Regions from separate parts of the Shinella sp. R2-11 genome, predicted to be linked through region 3. Evidence: riboswitches for the same ligand, from Rfam matches in the RefSeq annotation. Region 3 holds a riboswitch; each other region holds the start of a gene.

What was found. A riboswitch is a leader RNA that binds a small molecule or an ion and turns the genes downstream of it on or off. The one in region 3 is predicted to bind cobalamin.
Region 1: linked by a shared signal. The riboswitch ahead of cobU (bifunctional adenosylcobinamide kinase/adenosylcobinamide-phosphate guanylyltransferase) and the one ahead of metE (5-methyltetrahydropteroyltriglutamate--homocysteine S-methyltransferase) in region 3 are both predicted to bind cobalamin.
Region 2: linked by a shared signal. The riboswitch ahead of ACZ1A1_RS22520 (aromatic ring-hydroxylating oxygenase subunit alpha) and the one ahead of metE (5-methyltetrahydropteroyltriglutamate--homocysteine S-methyltransferase) in region 3 are both predicted to bind cobalamin.

What each region holds. Positions count from the first base shown of each region.
Region 1 covers NZ_JBVAPC010000002.1:599,793-605,374, reverse strand. Annotated here, with positions in the region: gene ACZ1A1_RS07590 (cobyric acid synthase) at 1-79, shown strand, start outside; gene ACZ1A1_RS07585 (peptidoglycan-binding domain-containing protein) at 227-2,098, shown strand; cobalamin riboswitch at 2,161-2,522, shown strand; gene cobU (bifunctional adenosylcobinamide kinase/adenosylcobinamide-phosphate guanylyltransferase) at 2,705-3,229, shown strand; gene cobW (cobalamin biosynthesis protein CobW) at 3,233-4,282, shown strand; gene cobN (cobaltochelatase subunit CobN) at 4,585-5,582, shown strand, end outside.
Region 2 covers NZ_JBVAPC010000011.1:30,066-35,647, reverse strand. Annotated here, with positions in the region: gene ACZ1A1_RS22525 (FAD-binding oxidoreductase) at 172-1,272, opposite strand; gene ACZ1A1_RS22520 (aromatic ring-hydroxylating oxygenase subunit alpha) at 1,274-2,518, opposite strand; cobalamin riboswitch at 2,621-2,814, opposite strand; gene ACZ1A1_RS22515 (DUF6656 family protein) at 3,111-3,716, shown strand; gene ACZ1A1_RS22510 (diguanylate cyclase domain-containing protein) at 3,722-4,786, opposite strand; gene ACZ1A1_RS22505 (L-threonylcarbamoyladenylate synthase) at 4,943-5,582, shown strand, end outside.
Region 3 covers NZ_JBVAPC010000001.1:317,163-322,744, forward strand. Annotated here, with positions in the region: gene metE (5-methyltetrahydropteroyltriglutamate--homocysteine S-methyltransferase) at 1-1,520, opposite strand, end outside; cobalamin riboswitch at 1,620-1,834, opposite strand; gene ACZ1A1_RS01570 (methylenetetrahydrofolate reductase) at 1,920-2,774, opposite strand; gene ACZ1A1_RS01575 (aromatic ring-hydroxylating oxygenase subunit alpha) at 2,950-4,179, opposite strand; gene ACZ1A1_RS01580 (PLP-dependent cysteine synthase family protein) at 4,296-5,417, opposite strand; gene ACZ1A1_RS01585 (Rid family detoxifying hydrolase) at 5,421-5,582, opposite strand, start outside.

The DNA of each region.
Region 1 (5,582 bases), on a different contig from region 3:
GCTCGACGGCGTCGCGGCAGAACTGGAGGCCGTCCTCGACCGCGGCTGGCTCGAAGGTCTTCTCGGCGCGGCTGATTAAACCGGCCATCTGAAACGTACAGCCATCGGGTTCCTTCTCTCCCTGCCTGCCGCACCAAAGTTGCGCCAGAATTGGGTGCAAGGAGTGACGAAAATCCGCCCGGCCTCCGGGCGCCGACGCCTGCGCGCGATCCGAAAGGGTGAATACATGGGTTCTGGACCTCTCGCACGTTCCGTTCTGGCCAGCCTTGTGGGGCTGTCGCTGGCCGGTCTTCCGGCCGCCGGCTTCGCCCAGGGCGCCCAGGAAACCACGAGTGCCGGAAAGCGCTGGGAGGAGGAGTTCTCCTTCTGGCAGAAGGCCTCGTCCGGTAACGACCTTGCGCAGTACGAGCGCTACCTGAAGCAATACCCGACGGGCACCTTCGCCTCCATGGCGCGGCTGCGCATCGCCGAATTGCAGGCCGCCGCGAAGACGAAGGACGCGCAGGCCGCGACCGACGACGCTGCCGCCAAGGCAAAGGCGGAGGACACGGCCGCCGCCGAAAAGGCCAAGGCAGAGGAAGAAGCGCGCAAGGCAGAAGACGCCCGCAAGGCGGATGAGGCCAAGAAGGCCGCCGAAGCCGGGAAGGCGAAAGCGGAGGAGGCGGCCCGCAAGGCGGCGGAAGCGAAGAAGGCCGCCGACGAGGCCGCGCGCCTGAAGGCGGAAGCCGAGGCGAAGAAGGCCGAGGAAGAGGCCGCCGCACGCAAGCTCGCCGAAGAGAAGGCTGCCGCTGCCGAAAAGGCGAAAGCCGAAGCCGCTGCCGCGGAGAAAGCCCGCGCCGAGGAGGCGGCCCGCCTGAAGGCCGAGACCGAGGAGAAAGAGGCCACCGCCCGCAAGCTCGCCGAAGAGAAGGCCGCCGCTGCCGAAAAGGCGAAGGCTGAAGCCGCCGCTGCGGAAAAAGCCCGCGCCGAAGAGACTGCCCGCTTGAAGGCTCAAGCCGAGGAGAAGGAAGCCGCGGCCCGCAAGCTCGCCGAGGAGAAGGCGGCCGAGGCCGAGCGCCTGAAGGCGCAAGCGCAGGCCGCCGCCGACAAGGCGAAGGCGGAGGAAGCCGCGCGCCTCAAGGCCGAGGTGGACCGCAGGAAGGCCGAGGAGGCCGCCGCGGCCGAAAAGGCCCGCGCCGAGCAGGAAGCTGCCGCCCGCCGGGATGCTGAGGCGAAGCGCGTCGAAGCCGAAAAGGCCGCTGCCGCCGAGAAGGCGCGCATCGAGCAGGAGGCTGCCGCCGCCCGCAAGCTTGCCGATGAGAAGGCGGCCGAAGTGGAGCGCCTGAAGGCCGAGGCCGCGAAAGCGGCGGCGGATGCTGAGGCCAAGGCCGCGGAAGCCGCCCGCCTTGCCAAGGAGGCCGAAAAGCGCGCCGAAGAAGCCGCTGCCGCCCGCAAGCAGGCCGAAGGCGGCGCTGCCTCGGCGAATGCCGGCAAGGCTGAAGCCGCCGGCGGTCAGGACGGCGGCGTCGCAGCCCGCAAGGCGGAGGACGCCAGGCGCGAGGAGGAGACGTTCCAGAAGGCGGTGCTCGACGGTTCCGAAAAGGCGTTCCGCGCCTATATCGCGGCCTATCCGAACGGCCGCTTCCTCGCGGATGCCCGCGAGCGACTTGCCGCGCTCTCGAAGGCCAAGCGGCTGGAAACCGGCACGGCGACCGCGGACACCGAGCGCAAGGCCGTGGAGCAGCCCGTGGTCGATCCGCGCGAGGCCTATATGGACCGCTCGCTGCGCGCCCAGGCCCAGCGCTGGCTGAGCGCGCTCGGCTACAACACCTATGGCGCCGACGGCGTCTTCGGTCCGCGCACCCGCGCGGCGATCTCCGCCTGGCAGGGCGCGTCGGGCTATCGCGCCAGCGGCTATCTCACGCGCCAGCAGTACCGCGTGCTGCGCGAGGCCGCGCAATATGCCGAGGCGCGCCAGACCCGCCAGCGGCGCTACCAGCGGCAGCGCGAATACGACATGCTGGAAGGCCCCGTCGACGGCTATTATGACGGGCCGTACTACCGCGACGACGGCTATTACAATCGCCGTGGCGGCGTGGTGATCATCCCCGGCTATTGAGGCCGGGGCACAAGGGCTTCTTATGCCCGCCGCTCGATTGACTTGGCGGCGGGGCACGCTTAATCATCCGACCATCGGATGGTTCCCGACGGCCGCAAACCGGCCCGGGAGAGAAGGGAACGTGACACGGTGGACCCAGATCGGGCGCCGCAATCACGGCCGACCCCGCGACTGTAGAGTGGCGAGGAACGATCGGCCGATGGAACCGACGGCGTGCGGGGCGGCATGGTGCCACCCCGACAAGGCGCCGGAGAACCATCGGAAAAGCCACTGGGCTCTTTTGCGATAAGCCGGGGTTGGACGCCTCTATCTCTACGAATCGTCCGCCTTTCGCAAAGCCTGCCCGGGAAGGTGAGAGCGTTCCGCCGGTGCCTTGGCACCTGACGCCGCGAGCCAGGAAACCTGCCATCCGACAGAGGGCATGTCGCCCGATCCGGGGAGCTTTTCCCCTGTGCCTGAACGGAGGTTGTCATGGCGCTATCCACATCACCCCTTTGGCTCCGGGCCGGTCCGGCCGGGGCCGCGTGCGCGCCTCCTGCCATCGCGCCTGCCTGAGGCCGCCGCGATGGCGGTCACTTTCGACATGAATTTCCGGAACGCTGGACGATGACGGTTCCTCACGGCGGAGCCGTGCTCGTGCTGGGCGGAGCGCGTTCGGGAAAATCCGCATTCGCCGAAAGGCTGGTCGCCGGGACCGGCCTCGAACGCCATTACATCGCCACCGGCCGCGCCTTCGACGACGAGATGCGCCAGCGCATCGCAAAACACCGGGAAGACCGGGGCGGCGGGTGGCGGACGCATGAGGAGCCGCTGGCCCTTGCCGCACGCATCGGCGAGGTAGCGCGGGAAGACCGCGCGGTGCTCGTCGATTGCCTGACGCTCTGGGTGACGAACCTGATGCTGGAGGAGCGCGACATTCCCGCCGAATTTTCCGGCCTTCTCGCCGCGATCGCTGGCGCCCCCGGCCGGCTGGTCCTCGTGTCGAACGAGGTCGGCCTTGGAATCGTGCCTGACAATCGCATGGCGCGCGAATTCCGCGACCATGCCGGGCGGCTGCACCAACAGGTGGCCGCCCTCGTGCCTGAAGTCTATTTTATCGCGGCCGGACTGCCGCTGAAAATGAAGGGTTGAGCCATGCTGCAACAGAAAATTCCCGCCACCGTCATCACCGGCTTCCTCGGCGCGGGCAAGACGACGATGATCCGCAACCTCCTGCAGAATGCCGGCGGAAAGCGCATCGCGCTCATCATCAACGAGTTCGGCGACCTCGGCGTCGACGGCGACGTGCTGAAGGGCTGCGGCGCTGAGGCCTGCACCGAGGACGACATCATCGAGCTCACCAACGGCTGCATCTGCTGCACCGTCGCCGACGATTTCATCCCCACCATGGCGAAGCTGCTGGAGCGCGAGAACCGCCCGGACCACATCGTCATCGAGACCTCCGGCCTTGCCTTGCCGCAACCGCTCGTCGCCGCCTTCAACTGGCCGGAAATCAAGACGCAGGTGACTGTGGACGGCGTGATCACCGTGGTCGACAGCGCCGCCGTCGCCGCCGGCCGCTTCGCCGACGACCACGACAAGGTGGATGCGCTGCGCGTCGAAGACGAGAATCTCGACCATGAAAGCCCGCTGGAAGAACTCTTCGAGGACCAGCTCACCGCCGCCGACCTCATCGTCCTCAACAAGACCGATCTCATCGACGCCGCGGGTCTCCAATCCGTGCGCGACGAAGTCGCCTCGCGCATTGCCCGCAAGCCCTCGATGATCGAGGCGCGGAACGGCGAGGTCGCCGCCGCCGTGCTGCTCGGCCTCGGCGTCGGCACGGAGGACGACATCGCCAACCGCAAGTCGCACCACGAGCTGGAGCACGAGAACGGCGAGGAGCACGACCATGACGAATTCGACAGCTTCGTCGTCGAGCTCGGCGCCGTCGCCGATCCCGCCGCCTTCATCGAGCGCCTCAAGGGCGTGATCGCCGAGCATGACGTGCTGCGTCTCAAGGGTTTTGCCGACGTGCCCGGCAAGCCGCTGCGCCTGCTCGTCCAGGCCGTCGGCAGCCGCATCGACAGCTATTTCGAGCGCGCCTGGGCGCCCGGCGAAGCGCGTGGCACCCGCCTTGTCGTCATCGGCCTGCACGACATGGATGAAGCCGCCGTCCGCGCCGCCATCGCGGCGGCGGTGTGATTTCGGCATGAGCGTGCTGCGGTTCCTCTCTTCGGCGTGGCGGCCGTCTCCCTCGCAGGGGCAGGGCGCTTGCCTATGGCATTCGGCGTGGCCACTTTTCCCTTCTCCCCAGCGGGGAGAAGGTGGCCCGAAGGGTCGGATGAGGGGGCACGACACGGAATGACTTCTCTTTCTTGCCTTCGGCATCCCCCTCATCCGCCTGCCGGCCCCTTCTCCCCGGTGGGGAGAAGGGGATGGGGCGCCGTTTTACATTCGATAGTTCCGTCTGCGGGGGAGACTGCCTCCGGGCCGAAGGGCATGCCATGCACCTCCTGCTAGCCCAGAAAGGCACCATCGCCGACGGCAAGGAGGCCATCGACCTTGGCCAGACACGGGGCGATATCCTCTTCCTCTCCGCCGCCGACACGGAACTCGCCGCCATCGCCGCCGCCCATCGCGCGCGGGGCGGCGAGACGCGCCTGCGCCTCGCCAGTCTCGCCACGCTGTCGCATCCGATGTCGGTCGACACCTATGTCGAGCGCACGGCGCGGCATGCCAAACTCATCGTCATCCGCGCCCTCGGCGGGGCCAGCTATTTCCGCTACGTGCTGGAAGCCCTTCTGGCGACCGCCGTGGCCAATGGCGTCGGGCTCGTCGCGCTGCCGGGCGACGACCGGCCGGACGAGGGCCTGACCCCCTTCAATCGCATCGACGACGAGGACCGCCAGCGGCTCTGGGCCTATCTCAACGAGGGCGGTGCGGAGAACGCGGATCGCTTCCTCGCCTATGCGGATGCACTGGTCTTCGGCGGCGAAAAGCCGGAACCGGCGATGCCGCTGGACAAGGCCGGCATCTGGTGGCCGGGGAAGGGTGTCGTCGATATCGGCACGTGGCGGCAGGTTGCCGGCGTTTCACCCCCCTCTGGCCTGCCGGCCATCTCCCCCACAAGGGGGGAGATCGATGGAAGAGGGGTTTCTCGGAATTCAGGCGCTTCTACGGAAGCAAATGCGTGCCGCCTGCCAATCTCCCCCCCTGTGGGGGAGATGGCCGGCAGGCCAGAGGGGGGTATCCCAACCGCCGCCATCTGCTTCTACCGCGCCTATGTCCAAAGCGGCGAGACGCGCCCCGTCGAAATGTTGATCGAGGCGCTGGCCACCGAGGGCATCCGTGCCCTGCCGCTATTTGTTTCCAGTCTCAAGGAAGCCGCCTCCATCGAGACGGTCCGCGCGGCCTTCGCCGATGTCCACCCGGACATCGTCCTCAACGCCACCAGCTTCGCCGTCTCCGCCCCCGGCGCCGGCCGCAAGCCGACGGTGCTCGA
Region 2 (5,582 bases), on a different contig from region 3:
AGGGGGTGGCCCCGCGCAGCAGGGGCGTTACACGGGAAGACCCCTCCCTAAATCCCTCCCCACAATGGGGAGGGACTTAATGCGCCGCGCCCTCTGCGGTCGATTTGGAATGGTGGGCAAGCCTCCTCTTTCTCCCCCCTTGTGGGGAGGTGCCGGCAGGCGGAGGGGGGCTCACGCCTCGATGGAGACATCCCCGATAGGCCGCGAGCAGCAGGCGAGGATATAGCCTTCCTCGATCTCGTCATCGAGAATGCCACCATTGTGGCGCATGTCGACTTCGCCCGAGACCTTCATGACGCGGCAGGTGCCGCACAGGCCGCCCTCGCAGGCCGCGCCGATGCGCACGCCCGCCGCGCGGGCCGTCTGCAGGATCGTCTGGCCGGGCGGGCACTTGGCTTCCTTGCCGGCCATGGTGAAGGTGACGGTGGCGACTGCATCGGCATCCACCTCCGCCTCGCCCGCGCCGGCACGGATGGCGATCTCTTCCGGGGCGGGCGCGGCGGCCGGCTGGAAGCTCTCCTCGTGGTAGCGCTCCATGTCGAAGCCGCAGACCTTCAGCATGTCGCGCACGCCGCGCATGAAGGGCTCCGGCCCGCAGCAGAAGATGGTGCGCTCGCGGAAATCGGGCGCCATCAGCGTCAGCCGCGCCGCGTCGATGCGGCCGCGCAGCCCATGCCAGCCGTCGCGCGGGTTGTGCCCCTCGACGACGAAGCCGAGCGAAAGCTGCGGCATGTGCGCGGCGATGCATTCCAGCTCCGCCTTGAAGAGCAGGTCCTCCGGCTGGCGCGCGCAGGTGACGAAGGCCACGTCGGATTGCGGCGCGCAATCGGCCATCCAGCGCGTCATCGACATCATCGGCGTGATGCCGGAACCGGCGGAGATGAAGAGGTATTTCTCGCCCGGATGGCGCACGAAGGAGAAGTCGCCGAGCGGCCCGAAGGCCTTCAGCTTCACGCCGGGGCGCAGGTTCTCGAACATCCAGCGCGTGCCGATCGAGTTCTTCTGCGCCTTCACCGTCACGGAGACGGCATAGGGGCGAGAGGGCGTCGAGGACAGCGTGTAGGTCCGCATCACCGGCTCGTCTTCCGAAACCGGCAATTCGAGCGTGACGAACTGGCCCGGCAGGTACCGGAACCAGTTGTCGCGATCGGAGCGGAAGGTGAACGTCATCACGTCCGCCGTCTCCACCGTGGCGGCGATGCATTCCAGCAGGTTCTGCCGGTCGTTCCACGGATGGAGTTCGTCGAAGTGGCGGAAGTGGCTGGCACTCATGTCATGCTACCCGCGAGAGCGTCTGCTTGGAGCCGTCGAGCCGGTCGACCATGAAGTTCGAATACCATTCGACGAACTGCATGACGCCGCCTTCGTCGACGGGCGAGTACGGGCCGGGCTCGTAGGCCGGGGAGCGGATGCCGAAGGCGTTTTCCTCGACGATCCGGCGGTCCTGGTCATTAGTCTCGGTCCAGACATGGGTGAGCTCGTCGAGACGGTAGTCGACGCCCTCCACCGCATCCTTGTTGACAAGCCACTTGGTCGTGACCTGGGTCAGCTCGGGGCCGAGCGGCAGCACGCGGAAGGTGATGGCATGGTCGGCCAGAACGTGGTTCCACGTCGTGGGGTAGTGGAAGAGCAGCAACGCGCCGATATGGTTTTCCAGCACGTCGTTGGAGAGCGGGCGCTGCACGGCGCGGGCGCCGGACATGGTGTAGCTCTCGGCGTCCTGGATCAGCGGCATGCGTGCGGCGCGGAACTGGCCGGTCGGCGACATGCGGAACTGGCTCGGCAGGCCGGCGGCCTCGCACTTGGCCCAGTGGCCGGAGATTTCCGGATCGTCCTGCGCACCCTGCACGCCGGTCGCGCTCGGCGCTTCCGGATAGGTGCGGCAGAGCTCGGGATGGTTCGCCGCGCAATGGTAGCACTCGCGGTTGTTTTCCCAGACGAGCTTCCAGTTGCCCTTCTCGACGATGGTGCTTTCGAAGGCGACCTTGGTCTCGCCGAGGCGATGGCGGGCGATGTAGGGCTCGACGAGCGAAACGAAGGGTGCGAAGTCCGGCGCGTCCTCGGCGAGACAGATGAAGATGTAGCCGCCGACCGTCTGGCAATGGACCGGCTTCAGGCCATGCTCGCTCTTGTCGAAGGTCTCGTCCATATGGCGGGCGAAGAGCAGGGAACCGTCGAGTTCGTAGGTCCACTGGTGATAGGGACAGACGAGCTTGGCGGCGCTGCCCCTGTGCTGCGTGCAGACGCGCGAGCCGCGGTGGCGGCAGGAATTGTGCAGCGCGCGCACGGTGCCCGAGCGGTCCCGGGTGATGACGACGGGATAGTCGCCGATCTGCACGGTGAAATAGTTGCCGGCCTTCGGGATCTCGCAATCGTGGCCGACGAACAGCCAGTCGCGGTACCAGATCGTCTCCAGGTCGAGCTTGTAGTAATCGGGGTCGGTGTAGAAGGCCTGCTCGAGGCTGTAGCCTTCGCGCCGGTTCTTGAGCTTGCGGAGCACGTCGCTGCGAATGTCCATGCCGGGATCCTCAGATATCCAAATTCGCCGAGGCGTACGGAAGGAGACGGCCCCCGGGACCAAGCCCGGAACTGCACGCTTCCCGGCCGCCCGCCGCAGCCGTCACGATCGTTCCTCCAGGCTGGTTTCCGGGCTGAGGAGCGTCCCTCCTGGGACTGTCGCGGCGCCTTCCGGATCCTTCCTCCGTCGGGCTTTCCGCGCCTCCAACACCGTTGCGGGGGCAGCGCCGGATTTCAACCGGCTTCCCAATTTTCGCGCCCTCTGCCGAGGGTGACGCCTTGAGTGAACCTATCTAAGCGCAAGAGCGCCCGCACGGCATGCCGGAAAACGACACGGCCTCTTGATTTGACGACAGGTCACAGCCAGGGAGGTCGGCACCCGCGGCCTCTGTTTTACCTGATATCTCATATGGATAGGCTTCAAATCCGCGGGCGTTTCCCGCGCTTTCGGCCCATCGGCGCCGCAGCGGCGGCCCTTGTCATATTGCGACCATATTCCTTACGGGTTTGCGACGTCGCGGAATGAAAGAAATACTTAACGACGTTTCCATAAACTTTTGCCGGACAGGACGCGTGGATGGAGTACCCGAGGCGTGCAGCAGACGAAATTCCGGTACTACGACGCCGTCGCCTTCAAGCGGGCCAATCCGCCCCGATCCGCCGTGCATACGGAGTTCCTGCGCACCGGCCGCATCGACCGGAGCATCGCCTGGAGCCCGAGCGAGAAGCGCTATCTCAGCTATGAGGAAGTGGCCGAGCGCACCGGCCGCAAGCTGGAACGCGCCGGCGACATCACCCATGAGCGCATCAACGGCTTCCACCGATCGATCCGCTTTCCCAAGCTGGTCTTCCACCGCACGCTCGCCGAGACGCCGCATCTCGGCTATTGCCATATCACCGTCGCCAACAGCCGCTTCGCGGAATTCGAAAATGTGCAATGGGCCTTCTACATGGCCAATTTCCTGGCCGAGATCGGCGACGAGGAACAGTTCTTCGCCGGCATCTCGCGCAAGCCCGGACGCATGTATTTCGCCGTCGCCATCGCGCCGGCCGAGGAGGAAGGCCGCCTCAGGATCGACCGCACGGTGCGCGGCAACGGCGTGATCTTCCGCACGGACGATCCGAAGCTGGCGATGAAGAACGTGCTGATGCTCGGCGCGAACGACGAGGCGCTGCGCAAGGTCATCCAAGCCCTATAGCCTGTTCACGACGCCCGGTAGAGCATCCATTCCTTGCCGGCCGGCACCTCGTCGCCGCGGCCGTAGACGACCGTCTGGTCGCCGCCCGCCGCCTTCGCCTCGGCAAGCGCCCGCTCGCAGGCGGATGTCAGGTCGAGCGCGCTTTCCGCCCGGTCCGACATGCAAAGGCCCGTCGACAGCGTGAGGTTGCCGAGATTGCGCCCGGTGCGCGGGTCGCGCAGCGCCACGGTCTGGAAGGCCGCGCGCAGGAGATCGACGAGCCGCGTCGCCTCCCCCTCGTCCGCCGTCTGGAAGAGGAAGCCGAAGCGCAGGCCGTCGAAGCGCACGGCAAGGTCGCTTGCCGGGAAGGCCTGACGGATGAGCCCGCCGTAGAAGGTCACGAGATGGTCCGAGAGCGCCTCTATCTGGCCGGGCGTGAAGCGGCGCTCGGCATCGACCTCGGCGATCGCCACGCCGCAGAGCATGGGCAGCTCCGGATTGGCATAGACGCGGGCGAGCGCCTTGTTGAAGGCGCGGCGGTTGCCGAGCTTCGTCGGCGGATCGACGAACTTCATCGCCTCGAATTCCGCCATCTCCTTCTGGATGCTGTCCATCGCCGCCGATTGCGCGGCGACCTTCTCCGCCATTTCCGCCGTATGGCTGACGCGCAGCTCCGTCGCCCGCTGGAGGGCTTCGAGCGAGCTGCCGAGCGCGCCCTCGCCAAGGCCGCCGGCATTGCGGATGACCTGCGAGGCCTCGCCGATCAGGCGGCCATAGTCGTTGAGCGAGGACCGTTCTTGGCTGAGCAGGTCCATGAAGTTGCTCATCTCGTTGCTGATGGCGCCCGCCGAGCGCTGCAGCACGCTCGCCTCGTGCTGGTGCGGCAGGTACTTGCGGCCGAGCTCGTCGAGCGCCGCCTGGGTCTTGTACTTGCCGAGCGCGATGAAATCGCGCACGAGATCCGGGTTGCTGCCGGCATAGGCCTCATAGACCAGCTCGTAGTTGCGCGGCAGGCCGTCGATGCCCATCTGCTTCATCGCCGCTGCGATCCTGAGCGTGATATCGGTCGTCGAGGATTTCTTCTGAGCCATGGGACGGGAACCTGCCTGCGGGAATTGTCATCCTTCCATAACAGGCGCCTCTTTCGACCGCTCTAATCCGGTCGCTCGAATTTTAGGCAAGCGCTTCGGCCTTGGCATTCCCGGCCAAAGCCCTGTAAAGGAAGCCGAAAGCGACGGAAGGACGAGATGGCGGACATCGTTGACACGCGAACGGATGCGGAGACGGCGCTGGCGCGCGCCGTGGAAACCCTCGGGCGGGGTGTTCCCGTCGCCATTCCGACGGAAACCGTCTACGGCCTTGCCGCCGACGCCACCAATCCGCAGGCGATCACCCGCATCTATGAAATGAAGGGCCGCCCGCGCTTCAACCCGCTGATCTGCCACATGGCCGATCTTGCCATGGCGGAGCGGCACGCGGTCTTCGACCCGCTGTCGCGCCGCCTCGCCGAAGCCTTCTGGCCCGGCCCGCTGACGCTGGTCGTGCCCATCCGGCCCGAAAGCCCCATCCATCCGCTGGCCCGCGCCGGGCTCGACACGGTCGGCATCCGCGTGCCGACCGGCATTGCCAGCCGCCTGCTCGCCGCCTTCGGCCGGCCGCTCGCCGCCCCGAGCGCCAACACCTCCGGTCGCATCAGCCCGACCACCGCCCGCCACGTCGCCGACGATTTCGGCGAACGGCTGGAACTGGTACTCGACGGCGGCGCGGCGAAAGTCGGCCTCGAATCCACCATCCTCAAGGTCGAGGGCGAGACGATCCGGCTGCTGCGGCCCGGCGGGCTCGACGCCGCCGAGATCGAGCGCGTCATCGGCCGCCCCGTCACCCGCA
Region 3 (5,582 bases):
AATTCGCCATGCACCAGCACGTCGAGGCCGATCTCCTCTTGCCAGCGAATGGCGGATTCCGTCTCCTTCTCCAGGAAGGCCTCGTAGTCGCCGTGGCTGAGCGCGCCCTTGGCGTGGGCCGAACGGGCCTTGCGGACCTCGCTCGTCTGCGGGAAGGAGCCGATCGTCGTGGTGGGGAAGAGCGGCAGGCGGATCGCTCCTTCCTGCAGGCGGCGGCGCGCCTCGAAGCCGCTCTTGCGCGACTTCATGCCCGCGTCAATGCCGGCAATGCGGGCCTGCACGCGCGGATCGGTCACCTTCGGCGAGGCGGCGCGAGCCGCGATGGCCGCGGAGGCGGCATCCACGGCCTCGCGGACGGCGTCCCTACCCTCGGCAAGCCCCCTTCCGAGGGTCGAAAGCTCACCGAGCTTCTGGATCGCGAAGGCAAGCCATGTCGCAAGATCCGCGTCCAGCGCCGTTTCCAGTTTGAGGTCGATCGGCACATGCAGCAGCGAGCACGAGGCGGCGATCTCGACGGCATCCGCGCCGCGTGCCTTCACGACGGGCGCCAGCCGGTCGAGGATGGCGGCGAGGTCCGCGCGCCAGATGTTGCGGCCGTCGATGACGCCGAGCGAGAGGACCCGGTCGACACGGACGGCCCCGGCGACCGCATCGAGCTGTTCCGGCGCCCGCGCGAGGTCGACATGGAGACCGGCGACCGGCAGCGCGGCGGCAGCCGCAAGGTTGTCGCCGAGCGCACCGAAATAGGTCGCCAGCAGGATCTTCAGGCTTGGCGCCGCCTCGGCGAGGCGATCATAGGCGACCGCAAGGGCGTGGCGCTCGCCTTCGGTGAGGTCGAGTGCGAGGATCGGCTCGTCGACCTGCACCCAGTCGGCACCGGCGGCGGCGAGGCGTCCGAGCAGCTCCTCGTAGACCGGAAGCAGCCTCTCAAGAAGGTCGAGCGGCTTGAACGTCGAGGGCCGCGCCTTGGCGAGCTTCAGGAAGGTGACCGGGCCGAGCACGACGGGCCTTGTGTGGATGCCGAGCGCCCTCGCCTCCAGGAAATGATCGACGGGCTTCTGCGAAGTCAGCGTGAAGACCTGATCCTCCGAGACTTCCGGCACCATGTAGTGGTAGTTCGTGTCGAACCACTTGGTCATTTCGAGCGCCGGGACGCCGTGGCCGTGGTGGGCATGGCCGCAGCCGGCATTGCTGTCGCCCTCGCTGCCGCGCGCCATGGCGAAATAGACGGAAAGCGGCACCGCTCCGCCCTTCCAGCCATAGGCGGCCGGGATCGCGCCGACCATGACGGCGGTGTCGAGCACGTGGTCGTAGAGGGAGAAGTCGTTGGAAGGGATCTTCGTGATCCCCCGGTCACGCTGGAGCGCCCAGTTCTCGGCGCGCAGCCTTGCGGCCGTTTCGAGGAGGTCGCTTTCGGCGATCTTGCCGGACCAGTAGCCCTCGAGGGCGAATTTCAGCTCGCGGTGGCGGCCGATGCGCGGGAAGCCGAGAGTGGCGACCGGCAGAGTTCGATGTGACATTGTCATACCCCATTGGTTCGTGGGGGCATGGGTAAGCGGACGCGTGCGAGGACCGCCGCTGTCGGGCGGGTCGCAGCAACCACCGGGACACCCCGCCCGTGGACGTTATTTGTCTTGGCAGGTCTCCTGGCTCACGGGTCGCCGCCGCTGCCCGTCTTCCCAGGGATTTCGCCCCAGTGACATCGTGGACAACGGCTCGCCGCTTACAGTTGCGGGGGCAGCTCCGGCATTGCCGACGGATCGACGCACCGGATTCCCTCTTAGCCCTCGGTCAGGCAAGCCTGTGCCGGGGAACCATGACAGGGGGATTTCGTCCGAGAACGGGCGGAATGTCAATAGACATAAAGAAATCTTTATATCTTTATTTTCCCGAATGATGCCTTTGGCTGGCGCAGAACGTCACCAGGAGCCGCGCTTGCGCAGCCATGCGGCCGACTTGTCCAGCCCGCCGAAGGGGAAGACATGAATCTGAGTGATGGGACCCGGCGTCGCCGCGCGCCAGCGCTCCTCGACGGGGCCGACGACCGTTTCCGGCGAATAGCCGGCGGCAAGCGCCATGAGCCCGCCGCCATGCCGGGTCAGGACGGAGAGGGAGTTTCCGATCCCGCACATGGTTCCGTATTTGATGAGCGTCGTGATCTTGGCCGGTCCCGCGACGCCGAGATGGATCGGGATGTCGATGCCGGCGCGCACCAGCCCGTCCGCCCAGGCGATGGCCTTCTGCGCGTCGAAGCCGAACTGCGTGACGATGCGCAGGCGGGCATCCGTCCGCTCGGCGAAATCCAGCTTGCGGCGTAACGCTTCCAGCGCGACTGCGTCGGTGAAATCGGGGCTGCCCTCGGGATGGCCGGCAATGGCGAAATCGCGGATGCCGAAGCGGTCGAGAATGCCCGTTTCCAGAACGTCGAGCGAGGACGAGAAGGGCCCGGCCGGCGGCGTGATGCCGCCGCCGACCACCAGGACGTCCATGACGCCCGCCTCCTCTGCGAGGCGGCCGACGCGCCGTTCCAGCGCATCCCGCGAGGCGATCCGCCGGGCGGCGAGATGCGGCACCGGCACGCAGCCGGCCTCATGCAGCCGGCGGGCGGCCGCCAGCGTTTCCGCCTCGGTCTCCGGCGCGCCGATATCCGTCAGGTAGACGCGCACGCCCCGCGGCAAAAGCGTGACGAGGTCCGCGACCGGCGGGACCTGTTTCGGCAGGGCTTCTATCGAGGCTGGAAGCCGTCCCGTTTCCGTTCGCACCTGTCCGATCATTCTCACGCTCATGCCAGTTGAAGATAATGGCCTGCTATGGCGCCATTTTCCGGAAAGCGCAGCATCCAACGCGTCATACGCTTGACGGCTTGCGCAAAAGTATCGTGGAAGGCCGAAACGGCAAGGCCCCGCCGCAGGGGCGGGGCCTCGTATCGTGTCAAGAAGGCGCAGCCTTTCAGGCCCGGCCGATCTCGTCGAGATACCAGCCGATATAGCGCAGCTCGTTGTGCTCCATCGGTGCAATGGGGCCGGGCACGAAATAGTGCGAGCGCACCCCACGCGCCGTGTGCTCGATGATCGCCTTGTCCTCCTCGGTCGTCACCTTCCACAGCCAGGTGAGCTTGGCGAGGTCGTAGTCCCTGCCCGCCTCCGCCTTGCCGTCGACGAGCCAGATCAGCTCCATCTCGCAAGCCTCCGCCGATTTAGGGATGAAGCGGTAGATCATGCCGTGGTCGGGATAGCAGACGAGGAAGGTCGTGCCGCCGAGATGGATGGAGGTCACACCCCCGTCGAAGTCGCTGAAGCGCCCCATCAGCGGAGCGACCGCCTTGCCGTCCTCGCTGCCGCTCTGCACCCCGTCATAGAGCGCATAGCGGAAGGCGTGGATCGCCTCGCGGCCCTCGCGCGAGGTCTGCCAGTGATTGCCCGAGCCGACCTCGATGCCGAGCGCGCAGGTGCGGGCCTCCATCGCCTCGTTCAGCGCCTCGATCATGTGCAGCGGCTGCTCCAGCGCGTGGGTCTGGGAATATTCCGGATGCGCCGGACCGCAATGGTAGCATTCGACATAGTTCTCGACCGCCAGCTTCCAGTTGGCTGCGACGGGATAGCTCTCGCGGTGGGCGACGCGGGCGCTCGCCCAGCCATACTGGCCGCAGGTGGCGTGCAGCAGGTTCTCGACCTCGGAAAAATCGAGCGGCGTCTCGGCGAAACAGATGAAGATCAGTCCCTCGACGACGCGGACATGGATCTTGCGCAGGCCATGCTCGTCGCGGTCGAACTCCTTCGGCATCAGGCGCGCCGCCTTGAGGCTGCCGTCGTTGCCGTAGGTCCAGGCATGGTAGGGACAGACGAAGACGCGGGCATTGCCCTTCTGCTTCGTGCAGACCTCCGCGCCGCGATGGCGACAGACATTGAGCATGGCATGGATGGAGCCGTCGGCCGCGCGGGCGACGATCACCTGCTCGCAATCGATGCGGAAGACCTCGAAATCGTTGACGTTCGGGATCACGCTCTCATGGGCGATACAGTGCCAGTGGCGGCGGAACACCCGCTCCATGTCGCGCTGGTAGATTTCCGCGTCATGGTAGAACGGGCGGGCAAGCCCGTGCCCCGGCCGGTGCTCCGCAACGAGGCGATCGATGCGGTCGGCGTTGATGTCGATGACGGCTTCGGCAATGTGTCCCATACTGGTCGACCCTATCAGGCTGTTCGGTGAACCAGTATTCCGGGGCGCCTTCAGTCCGGCAAGATGGCGGGAAGGCCACGATTAATCGACAAGTTCGATCACGCGGCCTGCCGGCCTCAAGGCGCTTGGAGAACACCGGTATCGAGGAACGTCTCGATGGCGTTGCACCAGGGGGCGATGTCGATGCCGTTCTGCGCCAGCCAGTCCGCATTGAAATACGTCCCGGAATAGCGGTCGCCACTGTCGCAGATCAGCGTGACCAGCGAGCCCTCGCGGCCTTCCTTCATCATGCTGTCCGCAATCGAGATGAGGCCGAAGAAGTTCGTGCCCGTCGAGGCGCCGACGCGGCGGAACAGCCGGTCGGAGAGCACGTGCGCGGCGGCGATGGAGGCTGCGTCCGGCACCTTGATCATATGGTCGATGACCGTCGGGATGAAGGACGGCTCGACGCGCGGCCGGCCGACCCCCTCGATGCGGGACGGCGTCGTGCAGGTCGTCTCCATGTCGCCGCTCTTCCAGGCGTCGTAGAACACCGAGTTCTCCACATCCGTCACGCAAAGCCGCGTGGCAAGGTTGCGGTAGCGGATATAGCGTCCGATGGTCGCCGAGGTGCCGCCCGTGCCCGCCCCCATGATCACCCAGCCCGGCACCGGATGGGCTTCCCGCTCCATCTGGCCGAAGATGCTCTCGGCGATGTTGTTGTTGCCGCGCCAGTCGGTGGCGCGCTCGGCATTGGTGAACTGGTCGAGATAGTGGCCCTTCGTCTCCGCCGCGATGCGCGCGGCCGTCTCGTAGACTTCGCCCGGCATGTCGACGAAGGCACAGCGTCCGCCGAAGCGCTCGATGACGTCGATCTTCGTGCGGCTGGTGCTGCGCGGCATGACGGCGATGAAAGGCAGGCCGAGCAGGTTGGCGAAATAGGCCTCGGAAACCGCCGTCGAGCCCGACGAGGCCTCGACCAGCGTGGTGCCCTTGCAGATGCGGCCGTTGCAGATGCCATAGAGGAAGAGCGAGCGGGCGAGCCTATGCTTCAGGCTGCCGGTCGGATGGGTGCTCTCGTCCTTGAGATAGACCGAGATGCCCTTCAGCCCCTTGAAGACCGGATTGACGAGGTGGGTGTCGGCCGAGCGGCGGGCATCGCCCTCCAGGATGCCGATGGCCGTGCGCGCCCAGGCGCGGTCGGCGCAATCGAGCGAGGAGACCGGTTCCGGGCCAAGCGGGGTTGCGGCACTGTTCATGCCTCACTCCCCCTTGAGCGCGATGACGGCCTCGATCTCCACCTGCGCGTCCTTCGGCAGGCCGGAGACCTCGAAGGTGGCGCGGGCCGGATAGGGGGCGGAGAAGAACTCGCCATAGGCCGCGTTGATCTCGGCAAAGCGCGAGAGGTCGCGCACGAGCACGGT